2 regions of the Bacillus sp. ISL-39 genome follow, and region 2 is predicted to be linked to the other one. Evidence: a T-box and tRNA genes for the amino acid it is inferred to sense, from the RefSeq annotation. Region 2 holds a T-box; the other holds one or more tRNA genes.
The links. The T-box of region 2 lies ahead of leuS (leucine--tRNA ligase). A T-box ahead of a tRNA ligase gene usually reads a tRNA of that ligase, here a tRNA-Leu.
Positions count from the first base shown of each region.

Region 1 (11,539 bases), on a different contig from region 2:
CTGCGGAGCCAATTTGGAGAGCTGTCCGAGAGGTCGAAGGAGCACGATTGGAAATCGTGTAGACGGTCAACGCTGTCTCAAGGGTTCGAATCCCTTGCTCTCCGCCATAGAAACTTTATATCTGGCCCCTTGGTCAAGCGGTTAAGACACCGCCCTTTCACGGCGGTAACACGGGTTCGAATCCCGTAGGGGTCACCAGAATTTTTTCGCCTAAGCGAAAAAATTATCCTTTGAAAAGTATCAGCGAACATATTACGGAGGATTAGCTCAGCTGGGAGAGCATCTGCCTTACAAGCAGAGGGTCGGCGGTTCGATCCCGTCATCCTCCACCATGATTTTTTACGAAGTAAAAATAATCTTCAATTATTACCGTCGCGGGGTGGAGCAGTCCGGTAGCTCGTCGGGCTCATAACCCGAAGGTCGCAGGTTCAAATCCTGCCCCCGCAATCTGGTCCCGTGGTGTAGCGGTTAACATGCCTGCCTGTCACGCAGGAGATCGCCGGTTCGATCCCGGTCGGGACCGCCATTTTTATTAAAAGTGGCAAAGTTATAGTGGCTCAGTAGCTCAGTCGGTAGAGCAAAGGACTGAAAATCCTTGTGTCGGCGGTTCGATTCCGTCCTGAGCCACCATATATACAATACCTGGCTATTCAGGGAATTGATAAAATGGGTTTTTTAACATCAAAAAAGATGTTATAGTGGAGGGGTAGCGAAGTGGCTAAACGCGGCGGACTGTAAATCCGCTCCCTCAGGGTTCGGCGGTTCGAATCCGTCCCCCTCCACCACTTAATATAGGGGTATAGTTTAAAGGTAGAACGAAGGTCTCCAAAACCTTTGGTGTGGGTTCGATTCCTACTACCCCTGCCAATTTTATAATGGCGATTGTGGCGAAGTGGTTAACGCACCTGATTGTGGTTCAGGCATTCGTGGGTTCGATTCCCATCAGTCGCCCCATTATAATTCACAAATGTAATAATAAGAGCATACAATATATTGGGCTATAGCCAAGCGGTAAGGCATCGCACTTTGACTGCGACATGCGTTGGTTCGAATCCAGCTAGCCCAGCCATTTTTTGCGGAAGTAGTTCAGTGGTAGAATACAACCTTGCCAAGGTTGGGGTCGCGGGTTCGAATCCCGTCTTCCGCTCCAAAAATATATGGCGGCATAGCCAAGTGGTAAGGCAAAGGTCTGCAAAACCTTTATTCACCGGTTCAAATCCGGTTGCCGCCTCCACTAACTCATTAGTGGCAGCAAGAAAGCAAGACATTTTAATATGCCGGTGTGGCGGAATTGGCAGACGCGCACGACTCAAAATCGTGTTCCTTCTGGAGTGTCGGTTCGACCCCGACCACCGGTACCACTTTTATTATAAACAGGATTTCCTGTTTTCTTTATTTCATAAAGATATGTATGCGGGTGTAGTTTAGTGGTAAAACCTCAGCCTTCCAAGCTGATGATGAGGGTTCGATTCCCTTCACCCGCTCCATACATACGTGACTAACGCAGTATGTCGTTTCCAGAAAACGATATACTGCGTTTTTTCTTTTCTTTGTCTTTGTTAAAAACTGAAAGTTGGTTTCACAGTGTTTGAAAAATAAACGGAAAATATCCGCTTAAATTGGAAATGACCCTTATTTTCTTAAAAATAAGAGGAACTTTTCCGTTTATTTCATCCAAATCGTTGTATTTTGTCTTATTTATAGCAGTTAACCGGAATACCTCCGCTTATTCCGCTTCATAAGCTTTCGCCATATACAATAGCCGGAATTTCTCCGCTTAAGAATGCTCATACCTACTTGAAAATTACAAGGAATGATAGCAAAGCCTTTTCTTTTCATTTCTTTAAATCTTCCGCGAGAAGAAAAAGGATGCCTTAGCATCCCGAAATTTTATATGTGCCAGCTCCGCCATGGATTTGGGTAAACATGTTCATAAGTGACTCGGTCATTTTTTGCTTCCCTTCAGGTGAAGATGATGGCCTTAGATAAACAATCTGCAGTGCATTAGTAGTTTTTTCTGTTACGGCAGTCCTTTCTGAATCGACAAATGGGCTGCCGAATGGTCCTTGTTCATCAGCAGAGATAATTAGGTTTGCCAGGTTATTGGCTCTGCCATTTAAACCAGTGTACTCTTCGTTTTCTTCTCCAATTTTAATGGTTACATCCCCCACTAGCTTATCACTGTCATAAACGCCAATTGGGATTTGATATTCAAGCGAGAAGAAATTATTTAAATCTATCGCACTATGTATGGGTTGAAGGTAATTCTGCTTTGCGATCCGGCGGTAGAGAGCTTCTGCTGAGTGTCTGTACCGGTTTGGGTCCTTCCCTGTAGTTTTGAATATTGACCGCCACTCTTTTATGCCTTCAAGATCCGTTACGTTTTTTTCCAGAAGGTCGAAGTAAATTGACTCCTGGAAAAGCTGCAATCTGCCTTTTAACATTTGCGGAGACTCGCCTACCTGTATTTCTTTATACTCGATAATCCCGACTGAGAATCCGGGAATAAGATCACATAATGCACTGGAAACTTGAATTTCCATTGATTCCACCTCCAAATTGGCTTTAAAATAGTTTATCATAAAAGTAATTTGCTTTTAAATTTAGGAATTCAATATAGATAACAAAATTGAAAGGAGGAAACATCAATGGATACAGCTAGCCTGAAAAAAGATATTATTGAATACAGCAAAACGATTGGCATCGATAAAATTGGTTTTGCAGCTCCTTCAGCTTTTGAAGAGATGAAGGTCAGGTTATACAGGCAGCAGGAATTACAATATCAATCCGGGTTCGAGGAAAAGGATATTGAGAAGAGAACTGAGCCTTCCCTGATTTTTGACCGTCCTAAGACAATCATCTCGATTGCACTAGCTTATCCTTCAAAGATGAAGACGAAAGTTGTCAGCAAGAAGGGAGAGCGGCGTGGAGTCTTCTGCCGTGCATCCTGGGGGACGGATTACCACGTGGTCCTAAGGGACAGGCTGAAAAAACTGGAGGAATACATTGTATCGAGGGTACCTGATGCGAGGTTTAAGTCGATGGTCGATACGGGCGAACTTGTGGACAGGGCTGTTGCCGAACGGGCGGGGATAGGCTGGAGTGGAAAGAACTGTTCCATCATCACACCAGAGTTTGGATCATATGTTTATTTGGGTGAGATGATCACAAATCTTCCATTTGAACCCGATACGCCGATGGAGGATCGTTGTGGCAGCTGCAATAAATGTGTGGAAATCTGTCCGACAGGAGCTCTCGTGCAGGGCGGCCAGTTAGATGCGCAAAAATGCATTGCCTTCGTGACTCAGACTAAGGGCTTTTTGGCAGACGAGTTCCGTGAAAAGCTTGGTAACCGCTTATATGGCTGTGATACTTGCCAGACAGTTTGTCCCGAGAATAAAGGGAAGGATTTTCACTTTCATCAAGAAATGGAACCTGATCCTGAGATTGCGAAGCCGCTCCTGAAACCTCTACTGACCATGAGCAACCGTGATTTTAAAGAAAAGTTCGGGCATGTATCCGGTTCGTGGAGGGGCAAGAAGCCTATTCAGCGCAATGCGATCATTGCTCTTGCGCATTATAAGGATGATACTGCAATACCAGAGCTGATTATGGTGTTGAAGGATGACCCTAGGCCTGTGCTCAGGGGAACAGCAGCATGGGCCCTTGGCAAAATCGGCGGCCGTGACGCTTTGGACGCATTGAAACATGCTTCTGTTGTAGAGAAGGATGAGGAAGTATTAAATGAGATCAGCAAGGGAATGGAATTTTTCAAGGGCAACTCAGAGTCGAATATAACTTTGTGAGAAGGATGGATTTTTAGAAAATCCATCTTTTTTTATGCGTGAAATCCTGGAACACTTCATAAATATGAATGGTGAAGGGAGAGATGAACATGCGTGAGCAACTGCAGGAACTGTTGGAACAGCGTGTCCTTCAATGTGTTTCCATGCCGAGAAATCAATTGCACGAGTGCCCCAGTATAGAGCAGAAAAAGCAGAGTTTTGCCAGCAGATCTGCTGAAATTGTAAAAGCAAAGGCAAATGGCAGGGTTGAAGAGAAATTTGAAAATAAGGAGAATGCCTCGATTTTATATGAGGTTCATTTTCAGTATTTGATTAAGCAGCGGGGTCTATTTTACATGGAGGAGGAAGTGGAGAAGAGGCAGGCGGAATTTTACAAGGGTGTTCTGGTAAAGGATGAAAAGCTGAATGAGATCAGGGAGTCTAACGGCAGCGATGAAGCGTTGCCTGCTTTTGCGCAGCAGGAGGGAGACCAGGAGAGGAAGGGCTTCAGATACGACAGGCTGAAGGCCGTCCAGTATGCAGAAAGATGGTGGAATGACTACAACCCTGCATATAAGAAGTTCGAGGTTGATTGTACCAACTATATCTCACAATGCCTGCATCAGGGCGGAGGACCGATGCGCGGGTATCCAAACCGCAGCAATGGCTGGTGGATGCAGAATGATAATTGGAGCTTCAGCTGGTCGGTAGCCAATGCGATGCGCTGGTACATCCCAGGGTCCAAGCTGGGCTTAAGGGGGAGAGAAGTAAACAGTGCTGAAAAACTAAAGCTTGGTGATGTCATCTGCTATGATTTTGAGGGAGATGGACGTTTCGACCATACTACAATTGTTACGGGACACGATGCGGATGGCATGCCGCTAGTCAATGCTCATACGTATAACAGCAGGATGCGATATTGGGCTTATGAGGATTCGACCGCTTATACCCCGAATATTAAATACAAGTTTTTTACGATTACGGATGATTACGACGATATTTGATGGCTTAATGACAATAGTACGGCGCCATTTCTTTTGCTGAGAAGGAGTGAAGTGGTATAATAGCTTTAGTTTTTAACAGAGGTGAAAGTCATGGCATTGCATGTAGTATTATACCAGCCGCTCATACCAGCAAACACTGGCAATATTGCTCGCACATGTGCTGGTACCGATACCGAGCTTCACTTAATCAGGCCGTTGGGATTTTCAACGGATGACAAGATGTTGAAGAGGGCGGGTTTGGATTACTGGGAGCATGTGAAGATTCACTATTATGATTCGCTTGAGGATTTTTATCAACAGAACGAGGGCGGAGAATTCTTTTATGTGACCAAATTTGGCAAAAAGGCGCATTCCGATTTTGATTATAGTGCAGCCGAAAAGGATTTCTTTTTTATTTTTGGCAGAGAGACGACAGGACTTCCTAAAGATGTGATCGAAAACAATATGGAGACATGCCTGAGGCTGCCTATGAATGAAAATATCCGTTCATTAAATCTGTCTAACACAGCCGCTATTTTGATTTATGAAGCGCTTAGGCAGCAGGATTATCGAGACTTGCGTAAATACTAGGAGGCCTGACCAGGTCTCCTTTTTGGCATGCCTAAGTGCCAGCTGGGATTTTGAAGACGACTGGTACTTTGCAGTGAATTAAAATGTTACTTATCCAGGCTATATATATTCCAGAAGGAGTTGTTATTTAAATGAACCAGGTAATCGAGACTCTCTTACAGCATCGTTCGATCAGGCGTTTTACGGATACACCGCTGGATCGAGAACAAATTGAAGCAATCGTGAAAAGTGCTCAGGCAGCATCAACTTCGAGCTTTATACAGGCGTATTCAATAATCGGTATAACAGATCAGGATAAAAAGACCAAGCTTGCAGAGTTGGCTGGTAATCAGGCTTATGTGGCGAATAGTGGCCATTTTTTTGTATTTTGTGCAGATCTTCATCGACATAAGGTCATATCAGAGATGGAAGAGTCAGATCTTGATGATTCGATTGAGAGTACAGAGAAATTCATGGTTGCCTTGATCGATGCGGCTCTGGCAGCCCAGAATGCCGCCATTGCGGCCGAATCCATGGGACTGGGGATTTGCTATATAGGAGGAATACGGAACGATCTCGAGGCAGTAAAGGAGGTTCTGAAGACACCAGAACATGTTATCCCGCTGTTTGGCATGGCAGTAGGATATCCTGACCAGGACACGGACGTAAAGCCGCGTCTGCCTCTCGAGCATGTGTATATGGAAAATGAGTACCAACAGGACAGGGGTGTGTTTGAAAAGCAGCTCCGCGACTATAATACCACTACTTCAGAATACTACCGGGAAAGAACCGCAGGAAAACGTGAGGACACCTGGACGGAACAGATGGCAAAAATGCTTGGGCGAAAATCAAGGATGTACATGAAGGAGTTTGTGGAAAAACAGAATTTGAATAAAAAATAATCATAGAAAAGTAAAAAAGCTGCCAATCGGCAGCTTTTTATTTTTTGTTGACTCCCGGCTTATCATCGTAACCGCCTGTGAAAATAGCAGCTAGAAATGCAATACTTACGCCTATAATTAGGATTAGTTTCATGTATGTAAGCCTCCCTTTTTATCGTTTTGTTCATATAGAAATCATTATATCCTATTATGCTGCAACTGTGAAGGATGGGCTTATTTTTTCCTTTAGGAGGTAAAAAAGGACAATCCTCCTTGCAGAACGTTTACGCATGTTCAAATTGTTTGCTGCATAGAATTTATTAATCGTCTCTTGATAACGCTAGATGGGGAGGTCCATATGGATATTTTAAAAAAGATTGAGATGTATCGCCAGGGTGAAGAGAAGCTTAAATGGGAAGGGACGTTCAGGGAGTATCTTGAAATTGTTAAGGAACAGCCGTGGGTAGCTCAATCGGCACATTCGCGTGTATATAATATGATCAAGGATGCAGGAATTGAAAAAGAGAAAGGCAAGAAGCGCTATTCCTTCTTCAATTCACAGTTATTCGGCCTTGAAGAGGCGCTGGAAAGGCTTGTCGAGGAGTATTTTCATCCGGCTGCGAAAAGGCTTGATGTCAGAAAGAGGATTTTACTGTTGATGGGACCTGTAAGTGGAGGTAAATCAACACTCGTCACCATGCTGAAAAGGGGGCTTGAGGCGTATTCGCATACAGACAGGGGAGCAATATATGCAATCAAAGGCTGCCCTATGCATGAAGACCCGCTGCATATGATTCCGCATCATTTGCGCAAGGATTTTTATGATGAGTATGGCATCAGAATTGAAGGCAATCTCTCACCGCTTAATATGATGAGGCTTGAACAAGAGTATGGCGGCAGGATTGAAGATGTCATCGTAGAGCGAATCTTCTTCTCCGAGGATAAGCGGACGGGAATCGGCACATTCAGTCCATCTGATCCCAAATCCCAGGATATTGCGGATTTGACCGGTAGCATTGACTTCTCGACCATCGCGGAATATGGATCTGAGTCCGATCCGCGAGCCTACCGTTTTGATGGGGAATTAAATAAGGCGAACCGCGGGATGATGGAGTTCCAGGAAATGCTTAAGTGTGATGAGAAATTCCTCTGGCACTTGCTGAGCCTGACGCAGGAAGGCAATTTTAAAGCGGGAAGATTCGCATTGATTAGCGCGGATGAATTGATTGTCGCGCATACGAATGAAACGGAATACCGTTCTTTCATTTCCAACAAGAAGAATGAAGCCTTGCATTCACGTATCATTGTGATGCCGATTCCATATAACTTAAAAGTGACCGAAGAAGAGAAGATCTATGACAAGATGATCAGAGAAAGTGATGTAAATGATGTCCATATCGCGCCACATACTCTGAGGGTGGCTGCGATGTTCACGATTCTTACGCGCCTTAAGGATCCAAAAAAGGGCGACATCGACCTGATCAAGAAGATGAGGCTTTATGATGGAGAAAGTGTCGAAGGGTACAACAGAGCTGATGTTGAGGAATTGAAAAAAGAGCATCAGGATGAGGGAATGAGCGGAATTGACCCTCGTTATGTCATCAACCGTATTTCTTCTACAATCATCAGGAAAGAAGTCAAAACAATTAATGCTTTAGACGTCCTGAGATCACTTAAGGAAGGTCTTGACCAGCATCCATCGATTACGGCTGAAACAAGGGAGCGCTACCTGAACTATATATCTCTTGCCCGGAAGGAGTATGACGATATCGCCAAGAAAGAAGTACAAAAGGCATTCGTTTACTCTTATGAAGAGTCAGCTAAAACCCTTATGGATAATTACCTTGATAATGTTGAAGCTTATTGTAATAAGGCGAAGATGCGTGATCAGCTGACTGGTGAGGAAATCAATCCTGATGAGAAGCTGATGCGCTCTATCGAAGAACAGATCGGCATTTCCGAAAACGCCAAGAAAGCCTTCCGCGAAGAGATTTTAATCAGGATTTCTGCCTACGCGAGAAAAGGCAAGAGGTTTGATTACAATTCGCATGACCGCTTGCGTGAAGCAATCCAGAAAAAGCTGTTTGCTGATTTGAAGGATGTCGTCAAGATTACGACTTCAACAAAGACTCCTGATGAGACGCAGCTGAAGAAAATCAATAATGTCGTCGCAAGATTGATCGATGAGCATGGATACAACTCTACCTCAGCGAATGAATTGCTGCGGTATGTCGGAAGCCTGTTGAATAGATAGATTGTGAGGGCCTGCAGATTGCGGGTCCTTTTAGTTTATAAAATCCTGATAGCGGGAATAGTACAGGCAAGAGGTGATCAACATGAGTAAAAAAGAATTGCCAAAAGACTATGTCCCTAAAAATAGTTCCATGGCTCGAAATGAGGAAGAAATCGAAAATCTTGGAAAGCAAATGGAACACCGCCGTACAGGCGAAGTATTGAAAGAAGAGTATGATAAAGTACCGGATCCAATCCAATTTGATAAAGAGAATGAAAAGGAATAACCTTTGCTGACCATGCAGAGGTTATTTTTTTGTGCACTTCTTTTAAGGGTTATATCCCTTATGGCAATGCGTGATTCGGCATCTTAAATCCTGAAGTTAAGCCGTTGCTTCTTTAAAATGGGCTTGTCCACCCGTAGGAGAAAAGGTTAATTGTCAAAATTATTTGTAAATTATTTTGTCTTCTTGCATAAGATAGAGTAATTACAATTCTCATAAGGGAAAAGTCCATCGGGATATTGTATGAAGGTATGCTGAATTGTGTTACTGTCAAAATGAAAATTTCAAAGGAGGGGTTGAAAATGACCGATGAAAGCAGTCACCAGTTTGTGATTTCCCAGGAAGATTGGTCCCTCCACCGCAAAGGACATGATGACCAACAGCGCCATCAGGAAAAGGTGCAGGAAGCAATTAAGAGCAATTTGCCTGATTTGATTACTGAAGAGAATATTATCATGTCCAACGGCAGGGATGTCGTAAAGATTCCTATAAGGTCACTGGATGAGTACAAAATCCGTTATAACTATGATAAAAATAAGCATGTCGGCCAGGGGGATGGAGACAGTAAAGTAGGTGATGTCGTCGCGCGTGATGGCTCCGGGCAGCAGCAAGGTCCGGGGAAAGGGCAAGGCGCAGGAGACCAGGCCGGTGAAGACTATTACGAAGCAGAAGTATCAATGATGGAAATAGAAGAAGCGTTATTTAAAGAGCTGGAGCTTCCGAACCTCAAAAAGAAGGAAGAACAGGAGCATCTTGTTGAAAATATTGAATTCAACGATATCAGGAAGACTGGATTGATGGGTAACATTGACAAAAAGCGGACCATGATGTCAGCTTACAAACGGAATGCCATGACAGGCAAACCATCCTTCCACCCAATCTACAAGGAAGATCTTAAATTCAAGACGTGGAATGAGGTCATGAAGCCCGATTCAAAGGCTGTTGTTCTTGCCATGATGGATACGAGCGGCAGTATGGGACTGTGGGAAAAATATATGGCGAGGAGCTTCTTCTTCTGGATGACGCGCTTCCTTCGCTCCAAGTATGAAACAGTCGAAATCGAATTTATTGCTCATCATACAGAAGCAAAGGTAGTCTCCGAGGAAGATTTTTTCTCAAAAGGAGAAAGCGGAGGTACCATTTGTTCATCCGCTTACCGGAAAGCACTGGAACTTATTGATCTGAAATACAATCCAAGCAAGTTTAACATCTACCCATTCCATTTTTCAGATGGTGATAACCTGACCTCCGACAATGCCCGCTGTGTAAAATTAGTAGAAGAGCTGATGAAGGTCTCCAATATGTTTGGTTATGGAGAAGTCAATCAGTATAATCGCCACTCGACCCTAATGTCCGCGTATAAAAACATTAAAGACGATAACTTCCGTTACTATATCCTCAAGCAGAAAGCTGATGTATTCCACGCGATGAAAAGTTTTTTCAAACAGGAAGAAAACAAGATGTATGCTTAATAAAAAGTCGGCAGGATAGAGCTCCTGCCGATTTTTCTATTTTTTCATCGTCTCACGCTGGATAGAAACTCCTATATTAACAATCTATTATTTTTCAATTCCGATCGCCTGGCTGCCCATCTGGACCCAGGCATTCTCGAATGGTGTCCGTGGGACGGCCTTATAACCCTCGCTGGCAAGGGGGTCGTTTATGTAAATGTACTCCTCGTCATAGCCGACAATCAAAACACTGTGTTCTTTGTAAGTAATCTTCACATTTCCGGTATTTGTCTCCCAAACAGTAAATTCCGATTCGGGAAGCGGCGCAAAGCTTGAATTCGTAATGACCCACACTGGCGATCCAGTGTCAATCAGTTCATAAACTGAATTTACGGATTGGCCAGTAATGTCCTTGACTTTTCCAGGCAGGTAATTCTCTGCAAGTTTTGCTACAGGACGGTGGTAAACGCCATATCCCGACTTGCTGAAGGTATAGATATCGCCTACGAAGCCATCATAAGGATTGCTGCGAACATAACTTGTGTCGCGGAAAGGTATTTTATGTATCTGTTCAGCCAGGTTCATTTTATCGGCTGCGATTCCTTCATACTGCAAAAGCATCGTTAAGCTGGTTACTTCACAGCCTCGTTGTAATTCGGGGAGCTGACTGATGTGCGGAACCCCTTCAATCATTTCTTTCTCCTCTGTACTGAAGAAATCCCCAAAAATTTTTTTATCTTCAATGGTCTTTGTTATGGAATGAGCTTCAGTTCGGGTGATTTTTGGTGCAACTGCAGCTTGTGTTTCTGCCGTTGGATTTTTAATCGATCGTAAATTTTCCGCTCCCAGGTAGGTCGCCAGGAAAATGCCTCCAATGGATAGTGTTCTAATAAGCAACTTTTTATTCAAAATATCGTCTCCTAACATTTCTCCTTCAGGCTGGGCATCTCTTACAATTTTAACCAAAGTTCGACAATGATTCAATAGACTAATAGAATAATATTGGAAATCGACTGGTAATAAGGTAACGATTATGCAGTGTTGATATTACAGTCGAAAAACTTGAGTCTTTGGGAAGAATATTGAGGAATTTAGTAGTTGAACATGAAAGTGAGTTCCAGTAAAAAAAGGATTTTAGACATTCATTTTTTTTGACAAATTCGGTAATACTATCTCTGTTATGAGTACAATCTTTTAAAAAAACACTAATTTGTGTTAGGGTATTAAGGTGCAAAGTTTAACGAAGGGAGTTTTTTGATGAAAAAGGATTCATCTGTTTTTTTCATATCGACAGGAATTTTGTTACTAATGGTTCTTTTCGGTGTGTTTGTTCCAGATAAACTTGAATCAGTT
Region 1 covers NZ_JAGGQM010000031.1:395-11,933, forward strand. Annotated here, with positions in the region: tRNA gene J7E37_RS19990 (tRNA-Asn) at 1-11, shown strand, start outside; tRNA gene J7E37_RS19995 (tRNA-Ser) at 16-107, shown strand; tRNA gene J7E37_RS20000 (tRNA-Glu) at 124-198, shown strand; tRNA gene J7E37_RS20005 (tRNA-Val) at 257-332, shown strand; tRNA gene J7E37_RS20010 (tRNA-Met) at 374-447, shown strand; tRNA gene J7E37_RS20015 (tRNA-Asp) at 451-526, shown strand; tRNA gene J7E37_RS20020 (tRNA-Phe) at 555-630, shown strand; tRNA gene J7E37_RS20025 (tRNA-Tyr) at 701-785, shown strand; tRNA gene J7E37_RS20030 (tRNA-Trp) at 794-867, shown strand; tRNA gene J7E37_RS20035 (tRNA-His) at 879-954, shown strand; tRNA gene J7E37_RS20040 (tRNA-Gln) at 995-1,069, shown strand; tRNA gene J7E37_RS20045 (tRNA-Gly) at 1,076-1,150, shown strand; tRNA gene J7E37_RS20050 (tRNA-Cys) at 1,160-1,234, shown strand; tRNA gene J7E37_RS20055 (tRNA-Leu) at 1,277-1,361, shown strand; tRNA gene J7E37_RS20060 (tRNA-Gly) at 1,414-1,487, shown strand; gene J7E37_RS20065 (B3/B4 domain-containing protein) at 1,875-2,543, opposite strand; gene queG (tRNA epoxyqueuosine(34) reductase QueG) at 2,649-3,806, shown strand; gene J7E37_RS20075 (amidase domain-containing protein) at 3,896-4,789, shown strand; gene trmL (tRNA (uridine(34)/cytosine(34)/5-carboxymethylaminomethyluridine(34)-2'-O)-methyltransferase TrmL) at 4,880-5,359, shown strand; gene nfsA (oxygen-insensitive NADPH nitroreductase) at 5,491-6,240, shown strand; gene J7E37_RS20090 (PrkA family serine protein kinase) at 6,578-8,473, shown strand; gene J7E37_RS20095 (hypothetical protein) at 8,556-8,738, shown strand; gene yhbH (sporulation protein YhbH) at 9,038-10,207, shown strand; gene J7E37_RS20105 (C39 family peptidase) at 10,295-11,095, opposite strand; gene J7E37_RS20110 (glycine betaine uptake BCCT transporter) at 11,444-11,539, shown strand, end outside.
Region 1: it encodes a tRNA-Leu, which carries the amino acid that the T-box ahead of leuS (leucine--tRNA ligase) is inferred to sense. The anticodon was not compared.

Region 2 (11,539 bases):
GTCCGTCATCGCCCTGATGATGGACATTTTCTCTCGTTTTCCATCTATTTCTGTCCGTCATGCCTTTGATGACGGACACTTTTGCTCTTTTCACGGCAGTTTCTGTCCGTCATCGCCCTGATGATGGACATTTTCTCTCGTTTTCCATCTATTTCTGTCCATCTGCCTTTGATGCCCGCCACTTTTGCTCATCTTCCACCTGTTTCTGACCCTTACCCTAAACAAAACAGAGCCTGAGTGAAGTGACTCAGGCTCTGTACACAACCATGGCTGAAAAACAGTAGATCTGTTCTTCGTCCTCTTCTTCTGGTATGACCGCGACATTGTATTTAATGTCCAGGAGCTTTTTCTCATCAAGCTTCTCCAGAAAGCGGTTCATATCCTGTTCTAAATCTTTTTCATGTTCATGATCAAATACTCTGACCTGGATCAAGGTAAGTCGTCCTTCCTTTTTAACATCCATTCTGGCCAGATTTTCAGAATTTTATAATTATGGACGCTTAGTTTCTCCGCCCCAGCTCATCATGCCGCCAACCATGTTGCGGACTTTGAAGCCTTGTTCGTTCATGTAGTGGCAGACGTTGCCGCTGCGTGCGCTTGAACGGCAGATGAAGATGTATTCCTTGTCCTTGTCAAATTCGTTCAGTCTTTCAGGGATTTCGCCCATTGGCACGTGCTTAGCTCCCGGGATCATGCCAGATTCAACTTCATCTTGTTCGCGTACATCAACCATTTCCAGCTTTTCTCCAGCTTCCAGTTTCTTTTGAAGTTCTTCAGGAGTAATGTTTTCAACTTTATTCATCATCGTTTCCTCCATTTTTTCAGTAAGATTATCCTAAAAAAAGGATTACATACCTTAATGTATTTTCCCCTATTTATTATATAAAAACTCTTTTAATAATACAAAGAAAAAACCACATGGGGTATGTTCATATTAAAACAAAGGACCGCCATTGCGATCCTTTGCGTGTGCATATTAATTTGCAACAATATTGACAAGCTTTCCTGGTACAGCAATCACTTTACGAACTGTTTTACCGTCGATTTGTTCTTTCACGGTATCGTCGCCCATCGCGATCTGCTCTAGTGTTTCTCTGTTCGCGTCTGCCGGTACCATCATTTTCGCTTTGATTTTACCGTTTACCTGGACAACGATTTCTACTTCGTCGTCGACTAGCTTGGCTTCATCATATGCTGGCCATGCTGCATATGTGATTGACTCACTGTGGCCAAGCTTAGCCCAAAGCTCTTCTGCGATATGCGGTGTAATCGGCGCCAGCATTTTTACAAAGCCTTCAACGTATGCTTTTGGAAGTTCTTCGGCTTTATATGCTTCATTGATGAAGACCATCATTTGAGAAATCGCTGTATTGAAACGAAGCCCCTCATAATCTTCCGTCACCTTTTTAACAGTCTGATGGTAGACCTTCTCAAGGTTCGTGTTTTCAACATCCTTGATTTTCTCACTCAAGCTGCCGTTTTCATTGACAAACAGGCGCCAGATGCGGTCAAGGAAGCGTCGTGATCCATCCAGTCCATTTGTAGACCAGGCGATGGATGCTTCAAGCGGCCCCATGAACATTTCATAAAGACGAAGCGTATCCGCACCGTGGCTTTCAACAATTTCATCCGGGTTGACGACATTTCCTTTTGATTTGCTCATCTTTTCATTATTTTCACCAAGAATCATTCCCTGGTTGAAAAGCTTTTGGAAAGGCTCCTTCGTGTGGACAACTCCCACATCGTAAAGGACCTTGTGCCAGAAACGAGCGTAAAGCAGGTGCAATACGGCGTGCTCCGCTCCACCGATATAGATATCAACCGGAAGCCACTGCTTTAATTTTTCCTCATCGGCAAGTGCCTGGTTGTTCTTCGGATCGATATAGCGCAGATAGTACCAGCAGCTGCCAGCCCATTGCGGCATTGTGTTCGTTTCCCTGCGGCCTTTTTTGCCTGTTTCAGGGTCAACAACGTTCACCCAGTCATCAATATTGGCAAGTGGGGATTCACCTGTGCCTGATGGTTTGATTTCAGTTGTTTTTGGCAAGATCAGCGGCAGTTGGTCTTCAGGTACAGCGGACATCGTTCCATCTTCCCAGTGGATGATTGGAATCGGCTCGCCCCAGTAGCGCTGGCGGCTGAACAGCCAGTCACGAAGGCGGTAAGTGACCTTTTTCGTACCAATGCCTTTTTCCTCAAGCCATTCAATCATCTTGCTGATGCCCTCTTCTTTGTTCAAGCCGTTAAGGAATTCAGAGTTGATGTGCTCGCCATCGCCAGTGTAAGCTTCTTTTTCGATATTTCCGCCGGCAACGACTTCCTTGATTTCCAAATCGAATTTTTTGGCAAACTCATAGTCGCGCTCATCATGCCCTGGTACTGCCATGATTGCCCCTGTACCATATGAAGCAAGAACATAGTCAGCGATCCAGATTGGCATTTTTTCGCCGTTCGCTGGGTTGATTGCGTAAGCGCCAGTGAAGACGCCCGTTTTGTCCTTCGCAAGGTCCGTACGCTCAAGGTCGCTTTTGCTCTTGATTTCATCGATATATTTTTCGACTGCAGCCTTCTGGTCAGCTGTCGTGATTTTATCAACAAGCTGATGTTCTGGTGCAAGGACCGCATAAGTTGCGCCGAAAAGTGTATCAGGACGAGTTGTGAACACAGTGAAAGTTCCTTCATGTCCTTCGATGTTGAAAGTGACTTCTGCACCTTCTGAACGGCCGATCCAGTTGCGCTGCATATCCTTCAGGCTTTCGGGCCAATCAAGCAAATCCAGATCCTCAAGCAGGCGGTCCGCATAAGCAGTGATTTTAAGCATCCACTGCCTCATCGGACGGCGCTCTACCGGGTGGCCTCCGCGCTCACTTTTTCCGTCGATTACTTCTTCGTTCGCTAAAACAGTTCCTAGCGCAGGGCACCAGTTAACTGCTACTTCATCAATGTAGGCAAGGCCTTTTTCATAAAGCTTAAGGAAAATCCATTGCGTCCATTTGTAGTATTCAGGATCCGTCGTGTTGACTTCGCGATCCCAATCGTATGAAAAACCTAATGCCTTGATCTGGCGGCGGAACGTATTGATATTCTGCTCCGTGAATTCAGCCGGGTCATTTCCCGTATCAAGCGCATACTGTTCTGCAGGAAGGCCAAACGCATCCCAGCCCATTGGATGAAGGACGTTGAAGCCCTGCATCCTTTTCAAGCGTGAAAGGATGTCAGTCGCTGTGTAACCTTCCGGGTGTCCAACGTGAAGGCCGGCACCAGATGGATACGGGAACATATCAAGCGCGTAGAACTTCTCTTTCCCTTTATCTTCGGTTGTTTTGAACGTTTTGTTCTGTTCCCAATGCGATTGCCATTTTTTTTCGATTTCCTGATGGTTAAAACTCATCGTTTTTGTCCTCCTGTTTAGGTTCTATTTATTTTACGGATGGGATTTTCTTTAAAAAAATAAAAAACTCCCGTCCCTGTAAAAGGGACGAGAGGCTATGTATAATCTCCCGCGGTACCACCCAAATTAGTGTGCAACACTCGCTTCATTCAATCCTTAACGCGGAAAACGGCAAACGCTACTTATGTTCACGTCTGCGACTCAAAGGCGAGTTCATGATGGACCCGTCTGGCTTGCACCAACCGCCAGTTCTCTAGTACAGGTTTTACACCACTACTACTCCTTGTCGAAGTCTTTCGTTATGAATATAGAGATATTGTAATAAAATTCCCTCCCATATGCAAGCGGGGATGGAATATTTGATGGTAGTGAGTAGTATATGCTTGTTTTACCTGCTGGTGCAGGCTTTTACATAACCCAGCATGGACAGATAAGAAGCCCATCTGTAAATTCAGATGGGCCATCGATCTTTACTGATCCGTTAGTGCCGCTTCCATTAGGAGGTCGACAATATGCACGCCTCTTATTTTGCCAGAAAGTCCTTCCCGCTCAATCCCGAGCTTCATTTGAAGAAGACAGCCTGGATTAGCCGTTACAATCGTCGTTGCATGGGTGACCTTTGCCTCAACCATTTTGGAATCAAGGAGTTGCATGGACATCTCACTCTCAACTATATTGTAGATTCCTGCTGAACCACAGCAACGGTCAGCATTTTGCATTTCACGATATTCGCTTCCTTTGATCGACTGCAGCAACGTCCTCGGTGCTGAAGCTGTTTTCATTACATTGCGCAGATGGCATGAATCCTGATACGTAATGATTTGATGCGGCAGCTCCAGGTTCACTTTTTCATGAAAGCCCACTTCGACCAAAATTTGTGAGATATCCTTGATTTTACCGGCAAATCCCTGGGCCCTGAGCCTCCATTCTGGATCGTCCTTAAGCAAGTGGTCATAATCAACCAGGAAGGCACCACATCCCCCTGCATTGGTGATGATATAATTGACCCCGGTCTCTTCGAAGGCTTTAATATTGCGGCGAGCAAGTGATTTGGCATCTTCTTTTTCACCACTATGACCATGAAGAGCTCCGCAGCAGGCCTGCTCCTTCGGGATGACTATTTCACAGCCAGCGAGCTGCAAAAGCTTCATCGTCGCATTGTTAGTTTCCAGGAACATGGTATCCATCAGGCAGCCGCTGAAGAATGCAACCTTATGAGTCTTTGTCCCGATTGGTTCAAGATGCACAGGCCGATTTTTCAGCTCCTTCATTGTCGGTACCTTTGGAAGGACTTTCTCCATAGTGGCGAGCGATTCAGGGAACAGCTTCATCACACCTGTGCCGCGCGCCATTTTTTGCAGGCCAGAACGTTGATAGAATCCAATAAGTCCTGTCAGCCCCCTCATGCGTTCCTGATGCGGAAAAAGCCCTTTGAAGACTGCATTCCTGACCACTTTTACGGGCATTGAAAACTTCTTGTTTTGATTGACAATATCACGGGCATCTTCGAGAAGGTGTCCATAATTCACCCCGGATGGGCAGACAGGCTCACATGCACGGCAGCCAAGGCAAAGGTCCAGTGATCGTTCAAAATCCTCATCCGGTTCAATAATCCCATCGACGACCGCCTTCATTAAAGCAATCCGCCCGCGTGGTGAATGTGATTCCTGATAGCCCGATTCGATATAGGTAGGACAGGTAGGCAGGCAGAAACCGCAGCGCATGCAGTTCAATAGTTCGTCCTGGTCCATCTTTTCCTGGAATTCTGTCTGGATTCTCTGCTGTTCCTGGATCGTTGTCATTTTGAAACCACCACCCGTTTCCTGCTGTCCTTCGCGAAAACCTTACCAGGATTCATGATGTTGTTGGGATCAAGGGCCATTTTCACAGCTTTCATAGCCGCAACTCCTTCTTTGCCCAATTTCAACTCTAGGTACGGTGCTTTCATGACACCGACGCCGTGCTCACCCGTAATCGTTCCGCCGAATTCAATAGCCTTTTCAAAGATTTCAGCAAATGCCTTTTCGACTTTTTCCATTTCATCATGATTCCGTGAATCTGTCGGACAAGTAGGATGAAGGTTTCCATCTCCTGCATGGCCAAAGGTACAGATATTCAAGCCATACTTTTCCGCAATTTCATTGATTGCATTGACCATTCTCGCAATCTCCGACCTTGGAACAGTAGCATCCTCCAATATTGTCGTCGGCGCTAACCTCGCCAATGCAGACAATGCACTTCTGCGCGCAGTCCTCAGTGCTTCAGCTTCAGCTTCTGTTTGGGCCAGTTGCACAGATACAGCTTTTTCCTCTTTACAAACCTCGGCAATCCTCGCCATATCACGCTCGACCACTTCAACAGGACCGTCCTGTTCAATCAATAGCACAGCTTTAACATCTGTTGGCAGCCCGATTTTAGCAAAATCCTCCACAACCTTCAGGGTCGGCTGATCCAGGAATTCCAGCGTAGCCGGAATGATTTTGCTAGAGATAATCTTGGAAACTGATTTAGCTGCTGCTTCAAGATCTTGATATAAAGCCAGCATTGTTTGTTTTGTCTCTGGCATAGGTATCAGCTTTAGGGTTGCTTCGGTAATGATGGCCAATGTCCCCTCCGAGCCAACCAGCAGCCTGGTAAAATCATATCCGGCAACATCCTTAGCCAATTTCCCTCCTGTGCGGATGATATCCCCGTTTGGGAGCACAGCCTCAAGCCCGATCACGTAATCCCTTGTCACTCCATACTTCAATCCGCGGAGACCGCCAGAGTTTTCATTAATATTGCCGCCGATGGTTGATATTTTCATAGAGCTTGGATCCGGCGGATAAAACAGGCCTTTTGGCTCGACCGCTTGGATTAAATCAAGAGTCACAACACCAGGCTGTACAGTAACGGTTAAATTCTCTTCGTCCACCTCAAGGATCTTGTTCATGTGCTTAAAAAGAAGCACGATCCCTCCTTCTGTCGGACAAGTGCCTGCACACAGATTCGTGCCTGATCCGCGGGGGACAATAGGAACTTTATATTCATTGCACAACTTAACAATTTGCGATACTTCTTCTTTATTCCGCGGACTTACAACCGCATCCGGCATTGATTGAAAGTTAGGTGTTGCATCATATGAATAGACAAGCCTGCCCGTTTTTGAGTCATCAAAATCAGCGGCAGTTACGATGGAGATCAATTTATCTTTGACTATATTTGGAAGCATAATAGTTCCCCCTTCATTGGTAAAATAGAATCATTCATTTAGACCTGCAGTTTTTAATGTTTTTTGTAGACTTTGCAGTTCTCGCTGTTTAAAAAGTAAAGTCCAGTTTCTGGTTTTTCACGAGAGTATTAAGCAGATAGAAGAGTTCTCCGAAGCCAAAACTCAAATGGGAAATCGCTTTCAAAAGTGGTGATATGGTCATCAGATGACCATACCTTAAATTATAGGATGTTCATTAGGAAAATTTCAATATATATTTACATTTAGTAAAATATTGTTACGGTTGAGTATCGTTTTTTTATATGAAATTTCCCGCTTCTAAATGACGAGGATTATAATAGAGCTGAGATAAAACTGTATAATGAGAGTCTAGAGAACGAATTTTGGAGGTTTTACCTTGCAATATAATAAAATAAAACCTAAAAAGATATATGAAGAAGTGGCGGAAGCAATCCATGCCATGATCAGTTCTGGCCAATTGCAGCCAGGGGATAAACTGGATTCTGTCCAGCAGCTGGCGGAGAATTTTCAGGTGGGCCGCTCTGCGATCAGGGAAGCATTGACTGCATTGAGAGCAATAGGGCTCATTGAAATCAGGCAAGGCGAAGGAACATATGTGAAGCAGTTCGAGTCCGAGCAAATCAGCTTTCCGTTATCGACAGCCATCCTGATGAATGCTCAGGATACAGCACACCTGTTGGAAGTCAGGAAGATCCTTGAGGCAGGGACTGTTTTTTCCGCTGCAAATAAACGGACCGAACACCAGGTGCAGACAATAAAAGAGGCGCTCGAGGAAATGAAACGTGCGAGTGGTAATGAGGAGCTTGGTGAAAAAGCTGATTTACAGTTCCATCTGGCCATTGCGGAAAGCTCGCATAATCCATTATTGATCAGCTTGATGAACCATGTTTCCGGCCTGATGGGAGAAACAATGAAAGAAACCCGGCGGCTGTGGCTTTACTCAAAACAAACTACAACAGATCGCCTCTATGAAGAACACCATGCTATTTACGAGGCGATAAAAGAACAGAATGCTGAAAAAGCAAGAAGTATGATGCTCAGCCATATCGAGAATGTGGAAATTATTCTCCATAAATATATGAACCAGGCTAAAATTTAGTTTATATCAAAGGCTGTTTTCGTAACGATTGTTGTTAAAATCCTAAAGCCGATTTTAACGTGATAAAAAGCCGTTTTGTAGTTCGGTATTAAGTGTGCAGCTCTTTTCTCATAATAAGCTTTAATTTTGTGAAGAAACATAGATCATCCAATCCTATTTTGTAGTCAATAGCAACAAAGTTTGAGAAAAGAGCCATATCCTATAAATCAAGATAAGCTGGCTTCCCAAAGGGAGCCAGCTTATCTTGATTATTGTATCGTATACCCTCCGTCGATGACCGCCGCCTGGCCAGTGATTCCTTTCGCAGCATCACTGGCTAGGAACATAACATAGCTGGCGATTTCCTCGACAGCCAGCAGCCGCTTTTGCGGTATGAGCGGAAAGATGACTTCTTCAAGCACTTTTTCAAGCGGAACATTCCTTGTTTCAGCAAGGGGTGAAAGCTGGTTGCGCACAAGCGGTGTGTCGACATATCCCGGGCAGACAGCGTTCACTGTGATGCCATGCTCAGCCGCTTCGAGTGCAGCCACCTTTGTCAATCCAATGACCCCGTGCTTGGCACTGTTGTATGCTGCTTTACCGGCAAACCCGACAAGCCCATTGATGGATGCCATGTTGATCACCCGTCCCGAACCTTGCTTTTTCATGACTGGCAGCACATGCTTCAAGGCTATGAATGGAGCAGTCAACATCACTTTTATCAACAGTTCAAATTTTTCCGTCGGGAAGTCTTCGATCATGGATACAAATTGCAAGCCAGCATTGTTGATGAGAACATCGACACGACCAAAGTGCTCAATGCATTTTGCGACTGCCTCCTCAATTTCATTTTCGCTGGTTACATCACATTTCAAACCAGCGGCTTCAAGCCCTAATTCACGCAGACTGACAGCCGCCTTCTCCACAGCTTCTTCCTGTAAATCCGTCAGAAATACCTTTCCGCCCTGCTCAGCAAAGCTCTTGGCGATCTCGTACCCGATTCCCTAGGCGGCACCGGTAATCATCACAACTTTATCTTTTACCATTGGGAATCTCCTTTCGTTAGGGCTGTTTTCGTGAAGATTGTTGTTAAAATCCTAAAGCCGATTTTAACGTGATAAAAAGTCCTTTTATATGTCGGTACTAAGTTTGCAAGCTCTTTTCTCATAATAAGCGTTAATTTTTGTAAAGAAACTTAGGTAATACGATCCTATTTTGTAGTCAATAGCAACAAAGTTTGAGAAAAGAGCCTTCATTAAATACCTAATCCTAGAGAGAATAGAACAATCGCAATTGCTACACCAATCAACGGCACAATGACAGTAACAGCCGCCACTGGATTGTATGCATCCTGATGGGACTCGCCACAGATCGCCCGGACAGTCGTAACCACGTACCCGTTATGCGGCAGTGAATCAAGCGCTCCGGAGGAAATAGCCGCTACCCTGTGCAGTGCTTCAGTATTGACGCCCATATCCATGTAGTGAGGTGCAAGCAATGGAAGCGCAATTGCCTGGCCCCCGGATGCAGAACCAGTCATCCCGGCAATGACACTGACAGCAATCGCCGCACCAATCAACGGGCTGCCTGGAATATTCGTCATCGCATCAACCGCCGTCTGGAAAGCCGGCACTGCTTTTGCGACACCGCCAAAACCGACTACAGCAGCTGTGTTACCAATCGCAATCAAGGCACCCATCGTCCCTTCTGAAAGAGCTTCCCAGAAATTTTTAAAGTACTTGCGATTTAATAGATAGGCAGATACAACCCCGCCAAGCAGGGCGATGATCAAAGCTGACTGTTTTAATGAATCATGGAAAATGAATGAAATAACCAGTACCACGACCAAAGGAATAAGACCCATCAAAGGATGAGGCAGCTCCCGTTTTTCCAACATTGGATCTGCCTTCCTGGCTTCGAACTTCTCGCCTCTTGCAACCGCTTTTGTAATCATTCGTTTCAGCCACCAGTAGCCAAAAATCATCATGAAGACGGCAACGATGGCACTGACCTCCCAGCCTGCCCAAGGGGTAGTATCCAGGAATTGGATTGGGATCCAGTTCTGGATTTCCGGAGAACCGGCAGAAGTCATTGTAAAAGTGACCGACCCGAAGGCCAATGCAGCCGGAATGAATCTCCTAGGCAAATTTGCCTGCCTGAACAAACTCAATGCCATTGGATAAACAGAAAATGCGACAACAAACAAGCTGACGCCGCCATATGTCAACACGGCACAGGCAGCGATAATTGCAAGCACTGCATATTTCATCCCTAATGTATTAACAATTAACTCAGATACACTGTCAGCCGCGCCGCTATCCTCCATTACCTTTCCAAAAATCGCTCCCAGCAGGAACATCATGTACCAGGCAGTAACAAATCCAGAAAACCCAGACATATAGTTACCGACAAAGTTGGCTGCCCCTTCTTCAACCAGTTGCGGAAACAGCGGCATTCCGCTGAACACAGCAACAAACAACGCAGAAATCGGCCCGACAATCAGCAGGTTCATGCCCCTCATCGTCAGATAAATCAACAAAGCCAGACCGCCAATCAACCCAATCATACTCAGCATTCTTTTTCCCCCTTGTAATTTAAAGTGAAAACCAACGCACCCTGCCCTCCTTGCTCAAAATATGATAACGCTTACAAAAAATATTGAATAAAATTGCTGTATTATCTTATTGCAACTATCGTGCCAACTTTGCAGGGTACAATTATCAATGTTTATTCTTAATTTTCAGTTAGTTAATTCCGGATTTTCGGACTCTATCATGCTTCCATTGTTTTTATTTGATAGAATAAAAGTTATTCAAGCTGTCCTGTTCCCCGAAATTAATACCATTCATACAGTGAAAAACCTTTAAAATATTACTAGAAATAAAAGAAGTCCGGAAACTCGGACAGCATTCCGAATTCCCGGACTACAAGAGGCCGTATTTATTTAGCTTTTCATAAAGTGTCGACCTGCTGATCCCCAGTTCCCTCCCCACCCTTGCTTTATCGTCTTTATTCCTTTCCAGACTTTGCTTCAACACCCATTGTTCTGTTTCTTCAACAATATCCTTAAGCTTTTTGTTCTTGAATCGGTAAATGGCTGTTTGTGATTGCAGGTAATCCGGCAATGACTCCAGCGTAATCTGTTCTCCTTTTGTCAAATGAACCGCAGCTTCAATGACATTTTCAAGTTCTCGGATGTTTCCAGGCCAGCTGTATGATTTAAGAATTTCCATTACGTTACTATCAATTCCTGCAATCCGCTTGCCTAATCGATTCGTGACCTTGGCAATAAAATAGGCAATCAGCAGCGTTAAGTCCTCAGCGCGTTCTCTTAATGGAGGAACACTGAAAGGAACGACATTGATCCGATAAAATAAATCCTCCCTGAATCGTTTCTCCTCAATCATGTTCTCAAGAGGCCTGTTTGTGGCAGCAATAATCCGGACATTAACCGAAATCGATTTTGTTGAACCAATCGGTTCTATCTCCCCATCCTGTAAGGCACGCAAAAGTTTTACCTGCATGCTTAGCGGCATGTCTCCAATTTCATCCAGGAAAAGGGTCCCGCCATCAGCCAATTGGAACTTTCCCTTTTTGCCTCCTTTTTTCGCACCTGTAAACGCTCCTTCTTCATAACCAAACAACTCTGATTCAAGCAGGTTTTCAGGGATTGCTCCGCAGTTCACCTTAATGAACGGCTTCCGGCTTCTGCCGCTTAACTGGTGAATGCTGTGGGCGAACAATTCCTTGCCCGTTCCGCTCTCTCCCCTGATCAGAATGGAAATATCGCTGTTGGATACCATTTTTACTTTTTCTTTTAAACTGATAATCTGCTGGG
Region 2 covers NZ_JAGGQM010000011.1:31,142-42,680, reverse strand. Annotated here, with positions in the region: gene J7E37_RS10655 (hypothetical protein) at 45-182, opposite strand; gene J7E37_RS10650 (sporulation protein Cse60) at 248-433, opposite strand; gene J7E37_RS10645 (rhodanese-like domain-containing protein) at 491-802, opposite strand; gene leuS (leucine--tRNA ligase) at 977-3,391, opposite strand; T-box leader at 3,472-3,690, opposite strand; gene J7E37_RS10635 ((Fe-S)-binding protein) at 3,862-5,193, opposite strand; gene glcD (glycolate oxidase subunit GlcD) at 5,190-6,602, opposite strand; gene J7E37_RS10625 (FadR/GntR family transcriptional regulator) at 7,000-7,722, shown strand; gene J7E37_RS10620 (3-hydroxybutyrate dehydrogenase) at 7,971-8,702, opposite strand; gene J7E37_RS10615 (GntP family permease) at 8,957-10,276, opposite strand; gene J7E37_RS10610 (sigma-54 interaction domain-containing protein) at 10,626-11,539, opposite strand, start outside.